DNA from 3 places in the Exiguobacterium sp. SH1S1 genome. Region 1 is predicted to be linked to each of the others. Evidence: riboswitches for the same ligand, from Rfam matches in the RefSeq annotation. Region 1 holds a riboswitch; each other region holds the start of a gene.
The links. A riboswitch is a leader RNA that binds a small molecule or an ion and turns the genes downstream of it on or off. The one in region 1 is predicted to bind S-adenosylmethionine.
Positions count from the first base shown of each region.

Region 2: it holds a riboswitch for S-adenosylmethionine, as region 1 does, so the genes downstream of both, EVJ23_RS10920 (Na+/H+ antiporter NhaC family protein) here and EVJ23_RS02515 (methionine ABC transporter ATP-binding protein) in region 1, are expected to answer to the same signal.
Region 3: it holds a riboswitch for S-adenosylmethionine, as region 1 does, so the genes downstream of both, EVJ23_RS00040 (MetQ/NlpA family ABC transporter substrate-binding protein) here and EVJ23_RS02515 (methionine ABC transporter ATP-binding protein) in region 1, are expected to answer to the same signal.

Region 1 covers NZ_SJUZ01000001.1:487,207-491,382, reverse strand. The annotation lists gene EVJ23_RS02525 (PTS sugar transporter subunit IIC) at 1-464, opposite strand, end outside; gene EVJ23_RS02520 (thioredoxin family protein) at 655-912, shown strand; SAM riboswitch class I at 1,365-1,470, shown strand; gene EVJ23_RS02515 (methionine ABC transporter ATP-binding protein) at 1,549-2,577, shown strand; gene EVJ23_RS02510 (methionine ABC transporter permease) at 2,567-3,229, shown strand; gene EVJ23_RS02505 (MetQ/NlpA family ABC transporter substrate-binding protein) at 3,259-4,089, shown strand.
Region 2 covers NZ_SJUZ01000005.1:168,957-173,132, reverse strand. The annotation lists gene EVJ23_RS10925 (GGDEF domain-containing protein) at 107-1,786, shown strand; SAM riboswitch class I at 1,885-1,980, shown strand; gene EVJ23_RS10920 (Na+/H+ antiporter NhaC family protein) at 2,052-3,335, shown strand; gene EVJ23_RS10915 (TVP38/TMEM64 family protein) at 3,372-4,004, opposite strand.
Region 3 covers NZ_SJUZ01000001.1:4,570-8,745, reverse strand. The annotation lists gene EVJ23_RS00050 (aminotransferase class I/II-fold pyridoxal phosphate-dependent enzyme) at 1-1,070, shown strand, start outside; gene EVJ23_RS00045 (iron-containing alcohol dehydrogenase) at 1,067-2,083, shown strand; SAM riboswitch class I at 2,125-2,228, shown strand; gene EVJ23_RS00040 (MetQ/NlpA family ABC transporter substrate-binding protein) at 2,306-3,127, shown strand; gene EVJ23_RS00035 (methionine ABC transporter ATP-binding protein) at 3,137-4,171, shown strand; gene EVJ23_RS00030 (methionine ABC transporter permease) at 4,143-4,176, shown strand, end outside.

The DNA.
Region 1 (4,176 bases):
AGTAAGAACATGCCGATTCCGCCGGCGATGACGATGACCGTCATCGGTAAAACGAGGACGGTGTACGTCTTTAAGCGTGGCGACAGCTGAATGACCATATATGTCGCGAGGGCGGCGGTCACACCGGCCGTGATGACGTCGCCGATTCCCGCCATGAGGAACGCGCCTTCCTCGATACGGATAGCGCCGCTCCCGACCTGGGTCGCAATGCCGATCGTGCCGGCCTCGAGCGCAGAACGTCCGAACTGCATGGCGACGGCTACACCGATGATGACGGGTAAGAGGCGCATCGCGATCGTCGTCGCGTCTAAGATGAACTGTAAAGACGGAAAATACGGTAAGATGGCTTTCGTTAATTCACCGAGCAATGCGCTCGGGATGAGGGCGATTAAAATAGCGAGACTGAGTCCGTTCAATACGTTCATCAAAAATTGTTTGCCTGTCAGTTTCGTTTGTTCCGTCATGAGTCGATTCACCTGTCCTTTTCTACGTATACGCTGTTATGTACGAAAGCGTTAAAGTTAATGACCATACTATGCCTCTTTTCGTGAAGCGTCAACAGGAAATGTTGAACGATTCAGAAAATTCGTGGGGTGAGCACAACTTTTGAACAGATCGGCTCACATTCATATACTTATAAAAGAGGTGAGAACAATGATTACAGACGGATTGTTATATATATACGCCCCGATGTGTGGAACATGCGCTGTGGCCGAGCGGATGCTCGCCGTCGTCGAAGCGGTCGACCCGACACTCGCGATTGACAAGCAGGACGCCAACTTTATCCCGCAAGAGTTAGAAGCGTATCAAGTCATGAGCGTCCCGGCGCTGTTAAAGCTTAAAGACGGCCAAGTCGAAGACCGATTATATGCGTTCCAAAACGTGCAACACGTCCTATCTTTCGTTAAATGAGATAGGATGATTAGAATAATCAGAAAATTTTAAATAATCAGTTGACACAGAAAGTTCACGAATGGTATATTCATTACAACATCTTACTTGAACACAATATAGGACGAGATTCTCCAGCCATCAAGACGTTTTAGAACAGCCGGTGCATCACTTTACGCGACTTTTAGGTGGACCTTCCCTTCGATTGTCCCCCAAAAAAATCAAGCGCAGGGACACCTACCGCGTAACCGCATGGTACGTTCTAAGGCCGAGTGATGGATGGCTTGAATCCCCCATATAAGGATGAACACTCTGATCGGGCAAAAGAGTTTCATCTATGGGTTGTCCTTCCGTGACTCAAGGTGCTACGTTCTGTGTCATCCTCGGATGGCACCTTTTTTTGATTTTTCGCACAAAATAGTTTGACATGAAAATAATGTGTCGCTATTATAAAGCTAATCGAATAAACAACACTCTTATCAAGAGAGGCTGAGGGACTGGCCCTATGACGCCCAGCAACCGCGGAGCAATCCGAAATGGTGCTAATTCCAGCAAGGTGAGAACCTTGGAAGATGAGAGCAATCGTTGTCCGTACCGATAAAGTACGCACGTTTGCTCAAACGTGTGTACTTTTTTTGTTGTCAGGAGGGAAAGGTATTGATTCAATTACGTAATGTGGCCAAATGGTTCGACACGAAGAACGGTCGAGTCCAGGCGGTTGATGATGTGTCGCTCACAATCGAGAGCGGCGAAATTTTTGGAATAATCGGATATTCAGGGGCGGGGAAGTCGACGCTCATCCGTCTGCTCAACCGACTCGAGTCACCGTCAAGCGGTGAAATCGTCGTCGCAGGGAGCGAGCTGACGAAGCTCACTCCGAAAGAACTGCGCGGGGTGCGCAAAAACGTCTCGATGGTATTCCAACACTTCAACTTATTATGGTCGCGCACGGTCGCTGAGAACATCAGCTTCCCGCTCGAACTGATCGGGGTACCGGCCAGTGAACGTAAACGCCGCGTCCAAGAGCTCGTCGATCTCGTCGGTCTCGCCGGACGTGAAGACAGCTATCCGTCGCAACTATCGGGCGGTCAAAAACAGCGAGTCGGGATTGCCCGCGCGCTCGCTACAAATCCAGACGTGCTCCTCTGCGATGAAGCGACGAGCGCACTCGACCCGAAGACGACCGATTCGATTCTCGAACTGCTCGTCAGCATCAATAAGAAACTCGGACTGACGATCGTCCTCATCACCCATGAGATGCACGTCATCCAAAAAATCTGTCATCGCGTCGCCGTCATGGAGGCAGGGAAAGTCGTCGAGACCGGCCAAGTCGCGGACGTGTTCCAACATCCGGAACAGCCGATCACGAAAGAGTTCGTCAAACAGATCGGTGCCGTCGACGACATGTCGCTCACGTTCGAGCATTTGAAAGCACGTTATCCGAGTGGCCAAATCGTCAAACTCAAGTTCTTGAACGAGACGGCCGAACAGCCGATTTTATCGGAAGTGTTGAAACAGCACGACATCGGCTTCAACATCATCGGCGGTAACGTGACGCAGTCGCAAGTCGGCGCGCTCGGAACGCTATTCATCCAATTGATCGGAGAGCCGGCTGAAGTCGAGCGGGCCATCGCCTCAATCCGATCGCAGGCAGTGGAAGTGGAGGTAGAAAGCGATGTTTCCTAATGTAGATTGGCAAGTCATGCTCGAACAGACGTGGGAGACGCTCTATATGACGCTCGTCGCAGGAGCCGCGACATTCGTCATCGGTCTCGCCCTCGGCATGCTCTTATATGTCACGAACGAACCGCTCATGATGAAGAATCGTCCGATTTACACGATCATCAGTGCGGTCGTCAACGTGTTCCGCTCGATCCCGTTCATTATTTTGATCATCTTGCTCATTCCGTTCACGCTCCTTCTCGTCGGAACGATGCTCGGTTCGACGGCGGCGCTCCCGGCGCTCATCATCGGTGCGGCCCCGTTTTATGCACGGATGGTCGAGCTCGCACTCCGCGAAGTCGATCGCGGTGTCATCGAGGCGGCCGAGTCGATGGGCGCGACGAAATGGCAGATCGTCTATAAAGTGTTGTTCCCGGAAGCACTCCCGGCCATCGTGTCAGGCATCACGGTGACGATCGTCGCCATCGTCGGTTACACGGCCATGGCCGGAGTCGTCGGGGGTGGTGGTCTCGGGAACTTGGCGTTCCTCGAAGGGTTCCAACGTTCACAAAGCGACGTCACGTTCGTCGCGACCGTATTGATCTTAGTCATCGTCTTCGTCGTTCAGTTTATCGGCGATCGACTCGTCTCAAAAATCGATAAGCGATCAGCTTAATCAAATACAATCATATGGAGGGTTTTATAATGAAATCATGGAAAACAGTACTCGGATTGACAGCAGCATCAGCACTCACAATTCTCGCGGCATGTGGCGGCGGGGACTCAGAATCAGGCTCGGGCGACGACAAGACGCTCATCATCGGCGCGTCGAACGTACCACACGCCGAGATTTTAGAGCACGTCCAAGACGAATATGAAGAAAAAGGCTACACGCTTGAAATCAAGAAGTTCCAAGACTACGTGCTCCCGAACAAGACGCTCGCAGCTGGCGAACTCGACGCGAACTACTTCCAACACGAGCCGTACCTCGAGTCACAAATGGCTGAGAACAAAGACTATAAATTCGCTTCAGCCGGCGGCGTCCACATCGAGCCGATCGGTGTCTACTCACAAGACTACAAATCACTCGATGAGCTTCCGGACGGCGCTGAAATCATCATGAGCTCGTCGGTCGCTGACCACGGACGAATCTTGACGATGCTTCAAACAGAAGGCTTGCTCACGCTCGCTGACGGCAAGACGACAGACGCGACAGTCGCTGACATCGTCGACAACCCGAAAAACTTGGAGTTCAAGACGGACGTCGAAGCGGCACTTCTCCCGCAAGCGTTCAACAACGGTGAAGGCGATGCCGTCCTCATCAACACGAACTACGCGATTGATGCCGGCCTCAACCCGCTCGAAGACGCAATCGCTCTTGAAGGCGAAGACTCACCGTACGTCAACTTGATCGTCACGCGTGAAGGCGACGAAGACGATGAGCGCGTCAAGGCACTCCTTGAAGTATTGACATCAGAAGAGACACAACAGTGGATCTTGGATGAGTACAAAGGTGCGGTCGTACCGGTTAAATAATGATTGATTTTAGGCTCGGGACATCCCGGGCCTTTTTTGTTTGCAGTGGTTTTGCTTCAATAATAGAAGTAAACTATTTATATGTAG
Region 2 (4,176 bases), on a different contig from region 1:
CAATGCTAGAATTCAGCCATTATGATGAATAGGCAGGACTTGGGCGCAACCGTGCCGAATCTCCTACCATACATATGAGAAGACTTTTCCCACACAGGAGGGAACTATGAATCATTTTCGCAAAATGTCCGTCCTCGGTTGGAGCATTTGGAGTTTGATCGTTTTACTGACCATCACCTTGTTTACAACCGGTGTTCTTGATATTCCGGCGATCGAGCCGCTTCCGTTCATCTTGATCGCGCTGCTCGTCGTCATTTTCCAAATGGACTCGATTGAACGAAAAGGCATTTATTTCACGTTTTCAGAAAGTATCGTCCTCATCATCTTTTTATTCTTTGATTTTGAGACGGCGCTCCTCGTCAACCAAATCGGACTTCTCGTCTTTCAGTTCGCCAACCTAAAACCGCGCGTCGCGCTCCGCCGCTTTCGGTTCACTTATCCTTGGAACGCGATCACGTCATTTTTAGAAATCGCCATCCCGGCAAGTGTTTACTTGGCCCTCGGAGGTGAAACTGGTCTTGGCTTCTATTCGCAGGATTCGTTCGTTCCGCTCGTCGGTCTGATCATTGCCATAATTTTGAACACGGTCGTCCAGAAGTATCAAGTCGGCTGGTGGTTCCGCGTCGATATCCCGGTCCGTGATTTTTTGAGCATCGCGTTTTACACGTACATCGTCAGTTTGGTCTTCATCTTCGCCGCGTCGTTCTTCCGTGAGACGAACTTGCTCGTCGTCAGCAGCATCGCGGCCGCCCTCACGTTCTTTATTAAGCGGTTGATGATTCAAAAAGGGCGCCAAGACGCGTTCAAGTCATTGATCGAACAGTACGATGAAGCGAAAGAGGCCGTCTCCCTATCTCAAAGCGAGGCCCAGGCGATTGAAGTGTTCTTGAGTCAATGTGAGCGCCTCAACCAATATGATAAAGGGTTTGTCGAGTTCGTCCTGTTCGACCGAACGCTCTATTTCGATTTGTTGACGCGACAGCCGATCGACCGTCCACTCGTCTTCGACTTGATGGAAGCGCGCCATCCACACGCCAAGTCTGTCGATTATGAGATGCGCTTCGAATGGGACGCAGCGTTGTCAGATGCGTTTCATGACGATTACCACAGCTTCATCTCAGTCCAGTCAGAAGAGATTGACGGGATTCGCACACGTATCGTCATGATTGGTGAACACGTCTATGGCTATCCCCCCATCATTCAAAACGAGATGGTAAAACTGTTGAAATCGTTCAACCGAACGATCAGCCGATGCCACGAGCGCGACCGCCTATACACGGAAAGCCGCACCGATAGCTTGACGCTGCTCGCCAATGCGCGCGCATTCTACGAGTATGGGATTCAACAAATCTCGGACGGCTCGATGTACCCGATCTCGGTCGCGATGCTCGACATCGACTTCTTTAAAAAAATCAATGACACGCACGGTCACCAAGTCGGAGACAGCGTGCTCCAAGAGTTCGGGCGGCGAATCCGGCAAATGCTCCGGACCGATGACTTTGCGGCGCGTTACGGGGGCGAGGAGTTCATCTTGCTGCTCAATCATTGCGACGTCGACCAAGCCGTCGATATCGCCGAACGGATTCGGCAGAAAATTGAAGATAAGCCGTTCCGTGTCGATGGGGTCGATATTCCCGTGACCGCCTCGATCGGTGTCGATACGATTCAAGCGTTCGGCGACAAACGGCTTGACGATACGATCCGTAACGCTGACCGGGCCCTTTACGTCGGCGGCAAGTACGCCGGTCGTAACCGCGTCGCCCATTACAACTTTTTGACGACATGACTTCCCCCCGCGTCCACTGGCGCAGGGGGATTTCTGTTGACAACCCGCTTTGAAACAGGTACGTTAGGAAACGTGTCTAACAACTACATCATGACGACTTTTTATCAAGAGAGACGGAGGGACTGGCCCTTAGATGTCTCGGCAGCGGGTAACCTGTGCCAAATCCAGCGAGCGTTCTGCTCGAAAGATGAAAAGGGTGTCTCTTACAGAGAGAGCCTTTTTCGGAAGGCTCTTTTTTTCTATTCTTTGAAATGAGGTGAATCGATTGGAACAACCAACAGCTAACAAATGGGCGCTCTTGCCCTTGCTCGTCTTCCTCGTCTTCTTCATCGGGGCGGGTATTTATTATGGCGACTTTTACAAGTTCCCGGTGCTGATCGCGGCGTTGATCGCTTTAATTGTCGCTGCGATGATGACGAAAGGAAGCGTCACTCAGACCGTTGAGCGCATCGCCCAAGGTGCCGGTAATCCAGGCATCTTGATCATGATATTCATCTTCCTGCTCGCCGGTGCGTTCTCGAACGTCGCCGGTGCAATCGGTGCGATTGACGCGACGGTCAATGCGGCCTTGACGTTCCTGCCACCGTCACTCTTACTGAGCGGACTGTTCGTCATCGCCGCTTTCATCTCGATGGCAATGGGCACATCGACCGGTACGATTGCCGCGCTCGCCCCGATCGCGCTCGGCATCCATCAAGAGAGCGGGGTCAATATCGCAATCGCGGCCGCGGCCGTTGTCGGCGGGGCCATGTTCGGAGACAATTTGTCGTTCATCTCGGATACGACAATCGCCGCCGTCCGGACACAACGGACGAACATGCGCGACAAGTTCCGGACCAACTTTTGGATCGTGCTCCCGGCCGCAATCATCACGACCGTCCTGTTAGCCGTTCTCTCAAGCGGAGAGTCGACGATTGAAGTGGCCGCGTTCGAATGGTACAAGTTGATTCCGTATCTCGCCGTCATCGTCCTCGCCTTGACCGGACTGAACGTCATCCTCGTTTTGCTCGGCGGCATCGCGCTCGCTGGCATCATCGGGCTGATTGACGGAAGCTTGGCCGTCACGTCTTACGTCACGGCGATGGCCGACGGCATGATGGGCATGGCCGAGATCTCGCTCTTGACGTTATTCATGGGCGGACTCGTCGGACTCATCTCGCATAACGGTGGACTCACCTATTTACGAGACGCACTCACGTCACGGATTCAACGCCGGGCTGGTGCGGAATGGAGCATCGCCGGGCTCGTCAGTGCGACGAACGTCGCGACGGCGAACAATACGATCTCGATTCTCGTAGCAGGCCCGCTTGCCGCGAATATCGCCGATACGTATGACATCGAACGGAAAAAGTCAGCGAGCGTACTCGACATCTTCTCGTGCGGGGTACAAGGACTTCTGCCTTACGGGGCGCAGCTCCTCATCGCCGCCGAGTTGACGAACACGGCGTCCCCCGCCCTCGTCCCGTATATGTTCTATCCGTTCCTCCTGTTCATTTGCGGAGGCTTGGCGATCGTCTTCAACTTCCCACGTTTCAAAAAAACCAACTAAGCAAAAATCCTCGAAGGCGGTCGCCTTCGAGGATTTTTATGTTCTCGCTTCACGTTTACGTTTGAGCTCTTCGTTCCGTTTTTTGAAAGCGCGCCGTTTGAGAAGTTCTTCGAGACCCCGGCTGATCGCCCACAATACGAGCAAGAGCAAGCCGAGCATCGACAAGCGGAACGGGCTTTGGATGAACTCTTGCCACTGATCACCGATGACCGAGAAGATGACGACGACGAGCAGTTTCCCGAATCCGGCCGCCAATACGAACGTCCGGAGCGGCATTTGAATCAAGGCGAGTAAGTACGTGATCAAACTGACCGGGATGAACGGCAACGAATATAAGAATCCGAGCGAGATTGGACTCATATGGTTGATGCGATCGAGCCAATAGACACCCTGTTTATGTTTTTCGAGCCAACGCGTCATCGGTTTGCGGAACACGTATCGGACGGCGGCGAACACGAGGAGCGTCCCTGCCAAACTGCCGATCCACGATAAGAGCACACCGAGCCAGAAGCCATACGTAGCCGCGTTCGCCGAGATGATCAAGACGAGCGGGAGGAACGGGAAAATCGCTTCCAGGAACGGGGCCCCGAGTCCAGCCCAAGGACCTCCCGGCAGTCCTTGGAGCCATTCGATGATGTTCAATATATATTGTTGGAGTGATGTGAGCATCTCAGTTTCCACCTTCGGCTTTCGTTACTACCTTTTACCCGAATTCGTTCAAGAGGACGCATCCCCCTGCCCTCCTCAAAAAAAAATAAAAAGTATTTGCGAAATTTCACTGTGATATCTATCATATAATAATGGACTTGTGGTTGCAGGCAAGTTCATTCGTCGAACGACA
Region 3 (4,176 bases), 480 kb from region 1:
GGCTCGGCCAAGGAACGCCCGACTTGCCGACACCGGCCCCGATCTGCGAGGCGTTGCAGACGGCCCTGCTCGACCCGGCGACACACCAATACGGACCGTTCCGGGGACAGACGCGCCTGAAGCAAGCGGTCGCGACGTTCTACCAGACCGAATACGGCGTCGCGCTCGATGCCGAGACCGAAGTGGCCATCTTGATCGGCAGCAAGTCGGGACTCATCACGCTCCCGCAATGTGTGCTCGAGCCAGGTGACGGCATGTTGCTCCCGAACCCGGGCTACCCGGACTACATCTCGGGGGCGCGTCTCGCCGGTGCGGTCGTCCACGACCTCGTCCTCCGGGAAGAGAACGGCTATCTTCCTGATTACGAGACGCTCGATCCGCAGGGAGCGCGACTCATGTATTTGAACTACCCGAGCAATCCGACCGGCGCCGTCGCGTCGCCCGCGTTCTTTGACGACACGGTCCGGTTCGCGAATAAGCATGACCTCATGGTCGTCCACGACTTCGCGTACGGCAGCATCGGTTTCGACGGGCACGTCCCGCCGAGCTTCCTGCAGACGCCGGGTGCGAAAGACATCGGCATCGAGGTGTATACGATGTCGAAGGCGTTCAACATGTCCGGCTGGCGGGTCGCTTTCGCCGTCGGCAACCGCGACATCATCGAGGCGATCAACACGTATCAAGACCACGTCCATGTGAGTGTGTTCTCGGCCATCCAAGAGGCGGCCATCGCCGCGCTCGAGTCGCCACGTTCGCTCCGGGACGACTTGTCACGGTTGTATGAGGCCCGCCGCGACCGGCTCGTCGACGGGTTACGTCAGGCCGGATGGGACATCACGGCCCCGAGTGGCTCGTTCTTCGTCTGGGCGAAAGTGCCGGACGGGGACGCAAAATCGTTCTCGCATAAGCTGCTCCACGAGGCAGGGGTCGCCGTGACGCCGGGCTATTTCTTCGGCTCAGAAGGCGAGCGGTACGTCCGGTTCGGGCTCGTCTCCGCCGAGCCGAAGATCGACGAGGCCGTCGAGCGGATCGAGAAACTGTTCGCGACGTATGAAGAGGTCCGGGCATGATCCGCCAAGCCGTGCTCGAGTACGACCATGCGGATGACGGGCTCGAGCGGCTCGATGAATTAATCGCTGGCCGTCGTGCTCACGTGCTGCGCGGGCAGAACGGTTTTGACGTCGTCAAGCGTGTCCTGCCAGCGATCACTGCCTATCCGACATCGCTGTTCCGTGGCGAATGCACGGACGCCGAGGTCGAACGGCTCCGTTTGAAGGATGCGGACGTCCTCCTTGCCGTCGGTGGGGGCAAGCTCGTCGACACGGCGAAACTCGTCGCTTACCGGCAAGGTGTCCCGCTGATCGTCATCCCGACGCTCGCCTCGAACTGTGCCGCCTTCACACCGCTCAGCGTCATCTATGACGAGCACGGCACCTATGACCGCTACGACGTGTTTCGCGTCGTCATCGAGCGGGTCATCGTCGACGCAAGGGTCGTGACCGACTCGCCGTACGACTACTTCCGGGCCGGCGTCATCGACACGGTCGCCAAGTTTTACGAGGCCCGCTATTTGAGCGGCGACAGTTCACCTGACGCCGGCGTCAATACCGGTCTCGCCTTGGCCGAGCAATGCGGCCGGCTCGTCGAACTCGACTTGAGTGAGTCCAGTTTCACCGCGTATGGGCCAGAGACCCGGTTCGCGGTCGATCACATCCTTGCCGTCGGCGGTGCCGTCGGTGGTTTCGGGGACGCCGGGACACGCGTTGCCGTCGCCCACGCCGTCCACAACGCGCTCAGCCGCTTTGAGTCGACCCATCCGTTCTTACATGGCGACAAGGTCGGCTTCGGCCTCCTTGTCCAAGAACGGTTGCGTGGCTCGTCTGACGCCCCATATTTAGAGGCGTGGCTCGCCAGGATCGGCGCGCCGACGTCACTTGAGACGCTCGGACTCGTGCCGGCCGACATCCCGCAACTGGTCGAGGCGGTCCGGGTCGAGACCGAGTTGCAACGTTCACCCGTCCCGCTCAATATTGACTATTTGAAAATAATTTTTGAAAATTTAGTATTTTCTGTTTACAAATAAAAGAATTAAAAGTAAGATGATAACAATTAAATAAGACCGATAGCTTATCAAGAGTGGTGGAGGGACTGGCCCTATGAAACCCGGCAACCAGATCGTAACGATCATGGTGCTAATTCCAACAGACGAAACGTCTGGGAGATGAGCGTGTCCGACTGTCTTTGACTTGTCGTGCCCGCCACTCTTTATGAGTAGCGGGCTTTTATTTTGGAGGAGGAATCATTCATGAACATCAAACAGAAAACAGTACTCGCAGGAACATCTCTACTCGCGGCCATCGCCTTGTCGGCGTGCGGCCAATCGGACGCGAGCGAAGCGCTCAGCACAGAAGCCCTCACGATCGGCGTGACAGGCGGACCGCACCAGCAGATCGCCGAGAAAGTAAAAGAACTCGCGGCCGAGGATGGCCTCGAGCTCGACATCAAAGTGTTCAACGACTACAACACGCCGAACACCGCACTCGACGAAGGCAGTCTCGACGTGAACAGTTACCAGACGCTGTCGTTCCTCGAGCTACAGAAGGCGGACAAAGGCTATAAGATCGACGACGTGTTCAAGACGGTCGCTTTCCCGATGGGGCTCTATTCGGACAAGCTGACGGACATCAAGGAGTTGAAGGAGGGCGATAAAGTCGCCGTCCCGAACGACCCGGCGAACGAACTTCGGGCGCTGCGCCTGTATGAGACGGCCGGACTCATCACCTTGAAAGAAGGATTGACGGACAAGGCGACGAAACGTGACATCGCCGAGAACCCGCTCAACCTCGAATTCATCGAGCTCGAGGCGTCACAACTCCCGACCCAGCTCCCGGAAGTCGCGCTCGCGGCCATCAACACGAACTTCGCGATGGGTGCCGGCCTATCGATCAATGAGGACGCCTTGTTCCATGAAGACACGGTCGACAACCCGTACCCGAACTACGTCGTCGTCCGTACCGACAACAAAGACGATGAAGTCGTCGAGACACTCAAATCTTACTACCACTCGGACGAGGTCCGGACGTTCATCGAAGAGACGTTCGACGGCTCGATCGTCCCGGCGTTTTAAGGAGGCACTATGATCGCACTCAAACAGATCTCAAAAACGTTCACGGTAAACAAAGGGACCGTCACGGCACTCGACGATGTCTCGCTGACGATTGAAAAGGGCGAAATCTTCGGCATCATCGGTCGGAGCGGCGCTGGCAAGAGCACGCTCATCCGCATGATCAATCTGCTCGAACGGCCGACGTCAGGTCAAGTCGAGATCGAGGGACAAGACATCACGACGCTCGACAAAAAAGGGTTATCAAAGCTCCGTCACCGCATCGGGATGATCTTCCAGCACTATAACCTGCTGAAGACGGCGACCGTCGAAGACAACGTCGCCATCCCGCTCCGCCTAGAAGGACTCGATAAACGCTCGATCAGCGAGCGGGTCGACAAGTATCTCGATATCGTCGGACTGACCGATCACCGTAAACATTACCCGGAGCAACTCTCCGGCGGCCAGAAACAGCGCGTCGCCATCGCTCGGGCCTTGGCCCACGAGCCGGACATCCTGCTCAGTGACGAGGCGACGAGCGCGCTCGACCCGGAGACGACCGAGTCGATCCTCGATCTGTTGCTCGAGATCAACCGCGAGCTCGGGCTGACGATCTTCTTGATCACCCATGAGATGGAAGTCATCGAGCGCATCTGTGACCGGGTCGCCGTCATCGACGCCGGCAAGATCGTCGAGGAAGGGGACGTCCTCGACGTCTTCTCGGACCCGCAACATCCGACGACGCGCCGCTTCTTGAAAGCGAACCTCGACGTCCCGAAAGAAGTCGTCGACGTGTTGAGCTCGCACGGGACGCTCGTCAACTTGTCGTTCATCGGTCACCAGACCGAACAGGCCGTCCTCGCCGAGTTGACGAAACGGTTCGGCCTGCTGCCGAACATCATCGGGGGCGGGATCAAAAAGCTGAAAGGCGGTCTCGTCGGCAACTTGCTCGTCCATCTCGACGGGGACCAGGCACAGACCGACCAAGCCGTCCGCTACCTTGAAGCGAGCGGCGTCAAAGTGAAGGAGGTGACGAACCATGCTACAGTTTTGGGAAAATTGGGGTGACTTGA